Regions from separate parts of the Cellulomonas sp. Y8 genome, predicted to be linked through region 1. Evidence: riboswitches for the same ligand, from Rfam matches in the RefSeq annotation. Region 1 holds a riboswitch; the other holds the start of a gene.
What was found. Region 1 has a riboswitch for thiamine pyrophosphate ahead of FKM96_RS15670 (YkoF family thiamine/hydroxymethylpyrimidine-binding protein). Riboswitches for the same ligand answer to the same signal wherever they lie in the genome.

Region 1 (4,049 bases):
GCCACGCCCGAGTCCCCCGCGAGCGCGTCCAGCCGGTGCTCGACCAGCACGCACGCCGCGCCCGTCGACGCCCGCGCCGCGGCCAGCGCCGCCCGCACCGCCTCGGCGCCGTCGGCGTCCAGCATGGACGTCGGCTCGTCGAGCAGCAGGAGCCGGGGGCGGGTCACCACCGCGGCCGCGAGCGCGACCCGCTGCAGCTCGCCGCCGGAGAGCGCGTCCGTGCGGCGGCCGGCCAGGTGCGCGGCGCCCGCGGCCCCGAGCGCCGCCGCCACCGCCGGCCCGATCGCGCCGGGCGGCGTCCCGAGGTTCTCCAGCGGGAAGGCGACCTCGTCCGCGACGTCCGCCAGGCAGACCCCGGTCTCGGGGTCCTGCGCGAGCACCCCGACCACGTCCGCGAGCGCCGCGACGCCGTGCTGCGCGACGGAGCGGCCCGCGACCACGACCCGTCCCGAGAGCCGCGCGGGCACCGCGTGCGGGACGGCGCCGTGCAGGCACCGCAGCAGCGTCGACTTGCCCGCGCCGGACGGGCCGAGCACGAGCACCTGCTCCCCCGGCGCCAGCCGCAGGTCGACGGGGCCGACGCCCGCGCCGCCGTCGAGCACCGCCTCGAGCCCGGCGACGTCGAGCACGGCTGCCGGACCCGCCGCCTGCTCAGCCACGCCGCGCCACGGGCTCGCGTCCGACGGCCGCCGCGCGCCCGATCGCGAACCCGTCCAGCACCCCGGTGCGGTGCAGGGCGTCGACGACCACCTTCGCCAGCAGCCCGCCGAGGACGACGCCCGACGCGGCCTGCAGCACGAACCGCAGGACGAGCACGTCCTGCCCGTACCAGCCGAACCGGAACGCCGACCACCCGAACACGAGCGTCGCGCCGAGCAGCCCCGAGACGGCGAACCGGGTCCAGCCGAACCGCCGGTACCGCCCGAGCGCGAACGGGATCTCGCTGCCGAGGCCCTGGAGCAGCGCGGCGACGACCAGCAGCGGCCCGACCGGCGACCCGAGGAACACCACCTCGACCACGGAGGCCAGCACCTCGGCGAGCACGCCGACGCCGGGCCGCCGGATGATCGCGACCGCGATCGGCGCCACCAGCAGCCAGCCGCCGAGCAGCACGTGCTGCGCGAGGTCGCCCGCGGGACCCATCAGCACCGCGAGCCCGTTCCACGCCTGGACCAGCGCCCAGTACAGGAACCCGAAGACCACCCCGAGGACGACCATGAGCACGATGCCCTTCAGCGCGAGCGGCTCGCGCAGCCGCCCGCCCGGGACGCGCTCAGCCACGGGACCGGGTCGGGCTGTTGAGCGAGAAGGTGACGTGGCTGGTGACGTGCTGGACGCTGCGGCCGACCCGCGCCCACGCGCCGACGACGGTCTCCACGAGCGCGCCCACGTCGCCCTCCAGCCGCGTGACGAAGTGCTCGGAGCCGCGGAAGGTCCCGTTCCCCCGCGCCAGCTCGATCGCCGCCTCGATGTCGCGCATGTGATCGGGCTCCACCCCGGCCCGGACGTCGTCCGCGAGCGGGTACAGCGCCCACTCGGCCGCGCCCGACCGGCCGGTGCGCCGGCCCGGCGGCAGCGCGACCGCGCGCGGGCCCGCACCTCCGGGCAGCGCGCACCGCACCTCGCCGGGGCAGCCGCGGGACAGGTGCAGCGTGACCGCCGCGTGCTCGCCGGTGGCGGCCACCGCGTCGACGAGGTCCGTGACGTACCGGAGCAGGTCCGCCTCGGCGCCGCCGACGTAGGTGCTCACGTCGCCGGTCTGCACGACCAGGCCGTCCGTGGCCACGGAGCCGAGCACGCCGAGGATCGTCTCGGCGTACCGGTCGGACATCACCGCGACGGTGACGCGGGCGCCGACCCCGAACCGGAGCGGGTCGGCCACCAGGTCGGCGGCCTCCGCGGGCCGGGCGGGCGTCGACGGCGGTGTCGGGATCATGCGTCCTCCTGTGCTGGTCGGATCAGCACGGGAGGACGGCGGACGGGTGCCCGGCATCCTGCGAGATGTCGCTCCCTGCGCTGGCATGATCCAGATCAGGTTCTACGGTCGGAGTTCGAGTACTCCCTCTCAGCCCGGCTCACCGGACTCCCGTGCTCACCCGCACGCTAGCAGCCCCGGGACGCCCGGGCGGCGTCCTAGGCTGACCCCGTGAGCAGGTCCAAGAACGCGCCGTCTGGGACGCCCGCGCTGGTCGCGCTGGCCGCCGCCGGGGTCCCGCACACGGCGCACGCGTACGACCACGACCCCCGCAGCACGGTCGGCTACGGCCTGGAGGCCGCCGAGGTGCTCGGCATCGACTCCGAGCAGGTCTACAAGACCCTGATGGCGTCGGTCGACGGGACGCTCACCGTCGCGGTGGTGCCCGTCGCGGGGAAGCTCGACCTCAAGGCGCTGGCCCACGCGGTCGGCGGCAAGAAGGCCGTGATGGCCGACCCCGCCGCGGCGGAGCGCGCCACGGGGTACGTGGTCGGCGGCATCTCCCCGCTCGGCCAGAAGACCGCGCACCCGACCGTCGTCGACGAGACCGTGCAGCTGTTCGACACGGTGTTCGTGTCGGGCGGCCGCCGGGGCCTCGACGTCGAGCTGGCCCCGGACGACCTGATCCGGCTCACCTCGGCCACGGTGGCGGACATCGCGCGCGGCTGACCGCCCGCGCGTCCGCCACCGGACCGCCGCTACCGCGCGCTCCGCGCCAGCGTCCGCACCCCCACGAGCAGCCCGAGGCCGGCGGTCAGCACCGCCGCCACCGCGCCCCACGCGACCGTCGAGGACGCCAGGTCCCCGGCGAACAGCGCGCGCTCGGCGTCCACGACGTACCGCAGCGGGTTCACGTCCGCCGCGGCCTGCATCCACTGCGGCCCCGTCTCCAGCGGCAGCAGCATCCCGGACAGGATGAGCAGCGGGAACAGCAGGGTCTGCTGCACGGCCCAGAACATCCAGTCCTGCTTCCGGACCGCGATCGCGAGCGCGTAGGACAGCGACCCGATCCCGACGCCGAACACCGCGAGCAGCACCAGCCCCAGCAGCGCGCCGGCCGGGCTGAACGAGAACCCGAACGGCAGCATCACCGCCACGACGACGACCGACTGCGCCACGATCGGCACCATCTCCTTCCAGGACCGGCCGACCAGCTGCGCCGACCGGGCCAGCGGGGTGACCAGCAGCCGCTCGTGGGCGCCGGTCTGCATCTCGAACAGCAGGTTCGCCCCGGTCGTCGACGTCCCGAACAGCGTCGTCATCACGAGGATCCCGGGCACGAACCAGGCCCAGACGTCCCCGCCGGGCAGCCCGTCGCCGACGGACCCGGCCAGCAGCGGCCCGAACAGGCCGAGGAACACGACGGGCTGGATCAGCCCGAACACGACGGAGAACGGGTCGCGCACGGTCGGCAGCAGCTCGCGGGTCATCACGAGCCAGGCGTCGCCCCACCAGGACCGGGTCGCCTCGCGCGCGGGCAGGGTCTCGGTGGGCAGGGTCGGAGCGGTCGTCGCGGTCATGCCGCCACCTCCACGGGGTCGGTCGAGCGCGCGGCCCCCTCCTCGCGGAGGCTGCGGCCGGTGAGGGTCAGGAAGACGTCGTCGAGCGTGGGCTGGTGGCCCTCGGCCCGGGCGACGGCGAGGCCGCGCGCGCCGGCGGCGGCGAGCACAGCGGGCAGCGCGGTGGGGGCGTCGGCGACGCGGGCGCGGACCTCGGCCCCGTCCACCTCGACGTCGCGGGCGCCGGGCGCCCGGGCGGCGACCTCCGCGAGCGCCGGCGCGTCCGCGGGGTCGGCGACCGCCAGCACCAGCCGGTCCCCCGCGAGCGTGTGCTTGAGCGCCGCGGCGGTGTCGTCCGCGATCACCCGGCCCTCGTCCACGACGACCACCCGCTCGGCCATCTGGTCGGCCTCGTCCAGGTAGTGCGTGGTGAGCACGACCGTCATCGCGTGCCGCTCCCGCAGCCGGAGGATGTGCTCCCACAGGTTGGCCCGGTTGTGCGGGTCGAGGCCCGTCGACGGCTCGTCCAGGAACAGCAGCCGGGGCGCGTGCACCAGGCCGAGCGCGACGTCGAG
Region 2 (4,049 bases), 1.1 Mb from region 1:
GACGCCAGGAGGTGCGCGCGTGACCGCGGTCCTGCTGATCTGCGCCGTGCTGCTGACCGCCGCCGGCGTGCTCGCCCTCATCCGCGCCGAGCGCGGTCCGTCGATGCTCGACCGGACGGTCGCCCTGGACATCATCGTGACCGTCGTGGTCGCGGCCGTGGCGCTCTACGCCGCGGCCGAGCGCCGCACCGACGTGGTGCCGATCCTCGTGGTGCTGTCCCTGGTCGGCTTCGTCGGCTCGACCACCATCGCGCGGTTCGCGTCCGTCGAGCCCGCGGGCGAGGGCCGGGTGCGCACCCGGGAGGAGATCGCCGCCGAGGAGGCCGAGCGGATCCGCGCCGAGGAGGAGGCCGAGGAGGCCCGCCGCGCGCGCCGGGCCCGCGAGGCCGAGGGGGCCGCGACCGACGCGCCGCGCCCCGCGTCGGACCCCGAGGAGGTCCGCGCCGAGCACGCCGCGCACGGCGACGAGGCCCACCGTGCCGAGGTGGTGGCCGACGAGGACCGGCGCGACCACGGCGACGAGCCGCACGTGGACGAGCACGGACCCGGTGAGCACCGGGGGGACGACCTCGAGGCCGACGACGCGGCCGCCGACCAGGACGCCGCCGCCCGCGGCGCGCGCGACGAGGGGAGCGACCGATGAGCTGGGACTGGGACGTGGTCGCCGACGTCGTGGCCTCGATCTGCCTGATCGGCGGGGCGCTGCTCGCCCTCGCCGCCGGCGTGGGCGTCCTGCGGTTCCCCGACCTGCTGTCGAGGATGCACGCGGGGACGAAGCCGCAGGTGCTCGGACTGATCCTGGTGCTGATCGGGCTGTCGCTCCGGCTGCGCTCCGGCGGGGCGGTGTGGGCGCTGGTGCTGGTGGCCCTGTTCCAGATGCTGACCGCGCCGGTGGCGGCGCACCTGGTCGGCCGCGCGGGCTACCGCACGGGCAAGGTGCGCCGGGACCTGCTGGTCGTCGACGAGCTCACCGAGGCGCAGGACCAGGCCACGCTGCGCGGCACGCCTCCCGAGGACGCGCCGGGCTCGGGCGACCGGGGCTGACGGGGCGTCAGCGGCGGAACAGCCCTGCCCAGAGGAAGTCCTCGCCGAAGGCGTCGCCCCCGTCGACGGCCGGGCGCATCCGGCGCAGCTCCACCTCGTCGAGCCAGCCGAACGCCCGGCGCAGGTCGTCGGCGGCGTAGGCCAGCCCGCCGCCCAGGCCGCCCTCGCGGTACAGGTCGACGTCGTCGGCCCCGGTGCCGCCGCGGTCGTCGTGGCCGTCGTCGGCCGCCGCGAAGCACGCGATCCCGAACCGGCCGCCGGGCCGGACCGTGCGCTCGAGCAGCGCGCGGTACGACACCCGGCGGTGCGGCGGCAGGTGGTGGAAGCAGCCGGAGTCGTAGACCAGGTCGTAGGGCTCGGCGGGCGGCTGCCACCGGAAGATGTCGGCGCGGGCGAACCGCACGTCCACCCCGGCCTCGGCGGCCCGCTCCCGGCCCCACGCGACGGCCGTCGCGGACAGGTCCAGCGCGTCGACGGCGCACCCCTGCTGCGCGAGCCAGACGGCGTTCCGGCCGGGGCCGCAGCCGAGCTCGAGCACGCGGGTGCCGGGGCCGAGCGGCAGGCGGCCGTCGGCGGCCCAGGCGACCAGGCTCTCGTCCGGCGCCCACCGGAAGAACGGCACGGGGCGGTCGCGGTCGGCGTAGAACCCGTCCCAGAAGTCGGCGCCGCCCCGGTCCGTCCAGCGGTCGGCGCGCTCGGCGAACAGCAGGTCCATCAGGGCCAGGACGTCGTCGACGGTGTGCACGGAGCGGCCGGCGCCGACGGCGGGTCGGGGGGGAGGGCTGCGCGGGAGTCTGAGGCACGGCTGACCTGCACCTTCGTCGGTGGACGGGGTGCTCAGGCTAGGCCGCGCCGGGGCCCCGCGGGCGGGACCTCCGGCCGTCGACGTGCGGGCGGTCAGGCCTTCGGCAGGCGGCGGTTCTTGTCCACCCGCTCGACGAACTTCTTCGTGCCGCGGGTCGCGAACACCCGAGCGACCGTGACGGCGGCGGCGGTGATCGCGGCGGCCGCGACGACCTCGGCGATGCGCGGGTCGTCGTCGTCCTCGGGCTTCGGCGGCTTGTGCCCGGACGCCGCCTTCCACGCCGCGTCCACCGCCTTGCCGGCAGCCCAGGCGACGGCGCCCGCGACCACCAGGCCGGTGATCTTCGCGAACGTGGACTGGGTCTCTTCGTCGGCCACGGGACCTCCTGCGTCGGGACGGCTGTGCTCCGCCCCACGCTAGCGCCGCCGGTGCCGCACCGCAGGTCAGCCGGTGCCGGGCCGGGGGCGCGCCGCGCCGGTGTAGGGTCGGCCCCGAACGACAGGGGAGCGTCCCGGGCCGTGCGTGACACCGCGGCCCGACCGACGCTGAGAGTGCGGACGGAATCCGCAGACCCTCGCACCTGATCCGGTTAGCACCGGCGTAGGGAGTCGGGATCTCAGTCGCCCCGTGCCGTCGTGCTCCCCGGGGCGCGCCGACGCGGTGCGGCCCCCTCGGTGCACATCGAGGAGGAACCACCATGGCGCGCACGCGCGCACGCCGCCGGGCACCCCGGCGGACCACCACGGCCGGCCTGGCCGCGGTCGCCGGCGTCCTGGCGCTGACGGCCTGCTCCGTCACGGGGTCGGGCTCGGGCTCGGACGCGGCGTCCGGCTCCGGCACGGGCGACACGTCCGGGACCGTCACGCTGGTCACGCACGACTCGTTCCACGTGAGCGACGGCCTGCTGGAGCAGTTCGAGGCCGAGACCGGGCTGACGGTGAAGCAGGTCGCGCCCGGCGACGGCGGGGCGCTGGTCAACCAGCTGATCCTGACCAAGGACGCCCCCCTCGGCGACGTGGTCTACGGCATCGACAACACCTTCGCGTCGCGGGCGATCGACGAGGGCGTGCTGGAGCCGTACCAGTCGCAGGCCCCCGCCGCGGCCGACGCCGAGCAGTACGCGCCCGACGCGTCGCACTCGCTCACCGCCGTCGACACGGGCGACGTCTGCCTGAACGTCGACCACGCCTGGTTCGCCGAGCGGGGGATCGCGGAGCCGACGTCGCTCGAGGACCTCACCGACCCGCAGTACAAGGACCTGACGGTCGTCACCAACGCGGCGACCAGCAGCCCGGGCCTCGCGTTCCTGCTGGCGACCGTCGGCGCGTTCGGCGAGGACGGCTGGCAGCAGTACTGGACGGACCTGACGGCCAACGGGCTGAAGGTCGCCGAGGGCTGGTCCGACGCCTACTACACGGACTTCTCCGGCGGCGGGGGCGGCGGCCCGCGGCCGATCGCGCTCTCCTACGCGTCGAGCCCGCCCGAGACGATCCCGGAGGGCGGCGGCGAGCCGACGACCGGCGCGCTGCTCGGCACCTGCTTCCGGCAGGTCGAGTACGCGGGCGTGCTGGCCGGGGCGCAGAACCCCGAGGGCGCGCAGCAGCTGGTCGACTGGCTGCTGTCCGACGCGGTCCAGGCCGACATCCCCGGGTCCATGTACATGTACCCGGTGAGCACGGCCGTCGACCTGCCGGAGGCGTGGGCGCAGTGGGCGCCGCTGTCGGACGCGCCGTACGAGGTGCCGCTCGACGACATCGCGGCGAACCGCGACACCTGGGTCCGCGAGTGGACCGACCTGGTCGTCGGCTGAGGCGCGGCTGACCCGATGAGCACCGCGACGCGGACGCCCCCGACCGGCACCGGCCGGCCGGGGGTGCCCGCGCGCCCGGGCGCCGCCGGCGGTGCGCCGGGTCGGCCGCCGCTGCGTGCGCCCTCCCGCGCCTGGGCGCTCGGCCGGGCCGGGTCGTGGGCGCTCGCCGCCGCCGTGCCCCTGGTGTTCCTCGGCACGTTCTTCGCGTGGCCCGTGCTGTCGCTGGTCGGGCGGGGCTTCCTGCCGGACGGCGCGCTGGACCTGTCCGGGTTCGCGGACGTGTTCTCCCGGCCGCGGACCTGGCGGATCGTCGGGCTGACCCTGGCCCAGGGCGCGATCGGCACGGTGCTGTCCGTGCTGCTCGGCGTGCCCGGCGCGTACGTGCTGTAC

Region 2: another riboswitch for thiamine pyrophosphate. It lies ahead of FKM96_RS10815 (thiamine ABC transporter substrate binding subunit); the one in region 1 lies ahead of FKM96_RS15670 (YkoF family thiamine/hydroxymethylpyrimidine-binding protein).

Annotation. Positions count from the first base shown of each region.
Region 1 covers NZ_CP041203.1:3,456,531-3,460,579, reverse strand. Annotated here, with positions in the region: gene FKM96_RS15680 (ABC transporter ATP-binding protein) at 1-659, opposite strand, end outside; gene FKM96_RS15675 (ECF transporter S component) at 652-1,281, opposite strand; gene FKM96_RS15670 (YkoF family thiamine/hydroxymethylpyrimidine-binding protein) at 1,274-1,936, opposite strand; TPP riboswitch at 1,992-2,100, opposite strand; gene ybaK (Cys-tRNA(Pro) deacylase) at 2,147-2,644, shown strand; gene FKM96_RS15660 (ABC transporter permease) at 2,674-3,495, opposite strand; gene FKM96_RS15655 (ABC transporter ATP-binding protein) at 3,492-4,049, opposite strand, start outside.
Region 2 covers NZ_CP041203.1:2,376,878-2,380,926, forward strand. Annotated here, with positions in the region: gene FKM96_RS10790 (Na+/H+ antiporter subunit E) at 1-23, shown strand, start outside; gene FKM96_RS21545 (monovalent cation/H+ antiporter complex subunit F) at 20-643, shown strand; gene mnhG (monovalent cation/H(+) antiporter subunit G) at 640-1,044, shown strand; gene FKM96_RS10805 (class I SAM-dependent methyltransferase) at 1,052-1,789, opposite strand; gene FKM96_RS10810 (DUF4235 domain-containing protein) at 1,942-2,226, opposite strand; TPP riboswitch at 2,340-2,473, shown strand; gene FKM96_RS10815 (thiamine ABC transporter substrate binding subunit) at 2,547-3,659, shown strand; gene FKM96_RS10820 (iron ABC transporter permease) at 3,675-4,049, shown strand, end outside.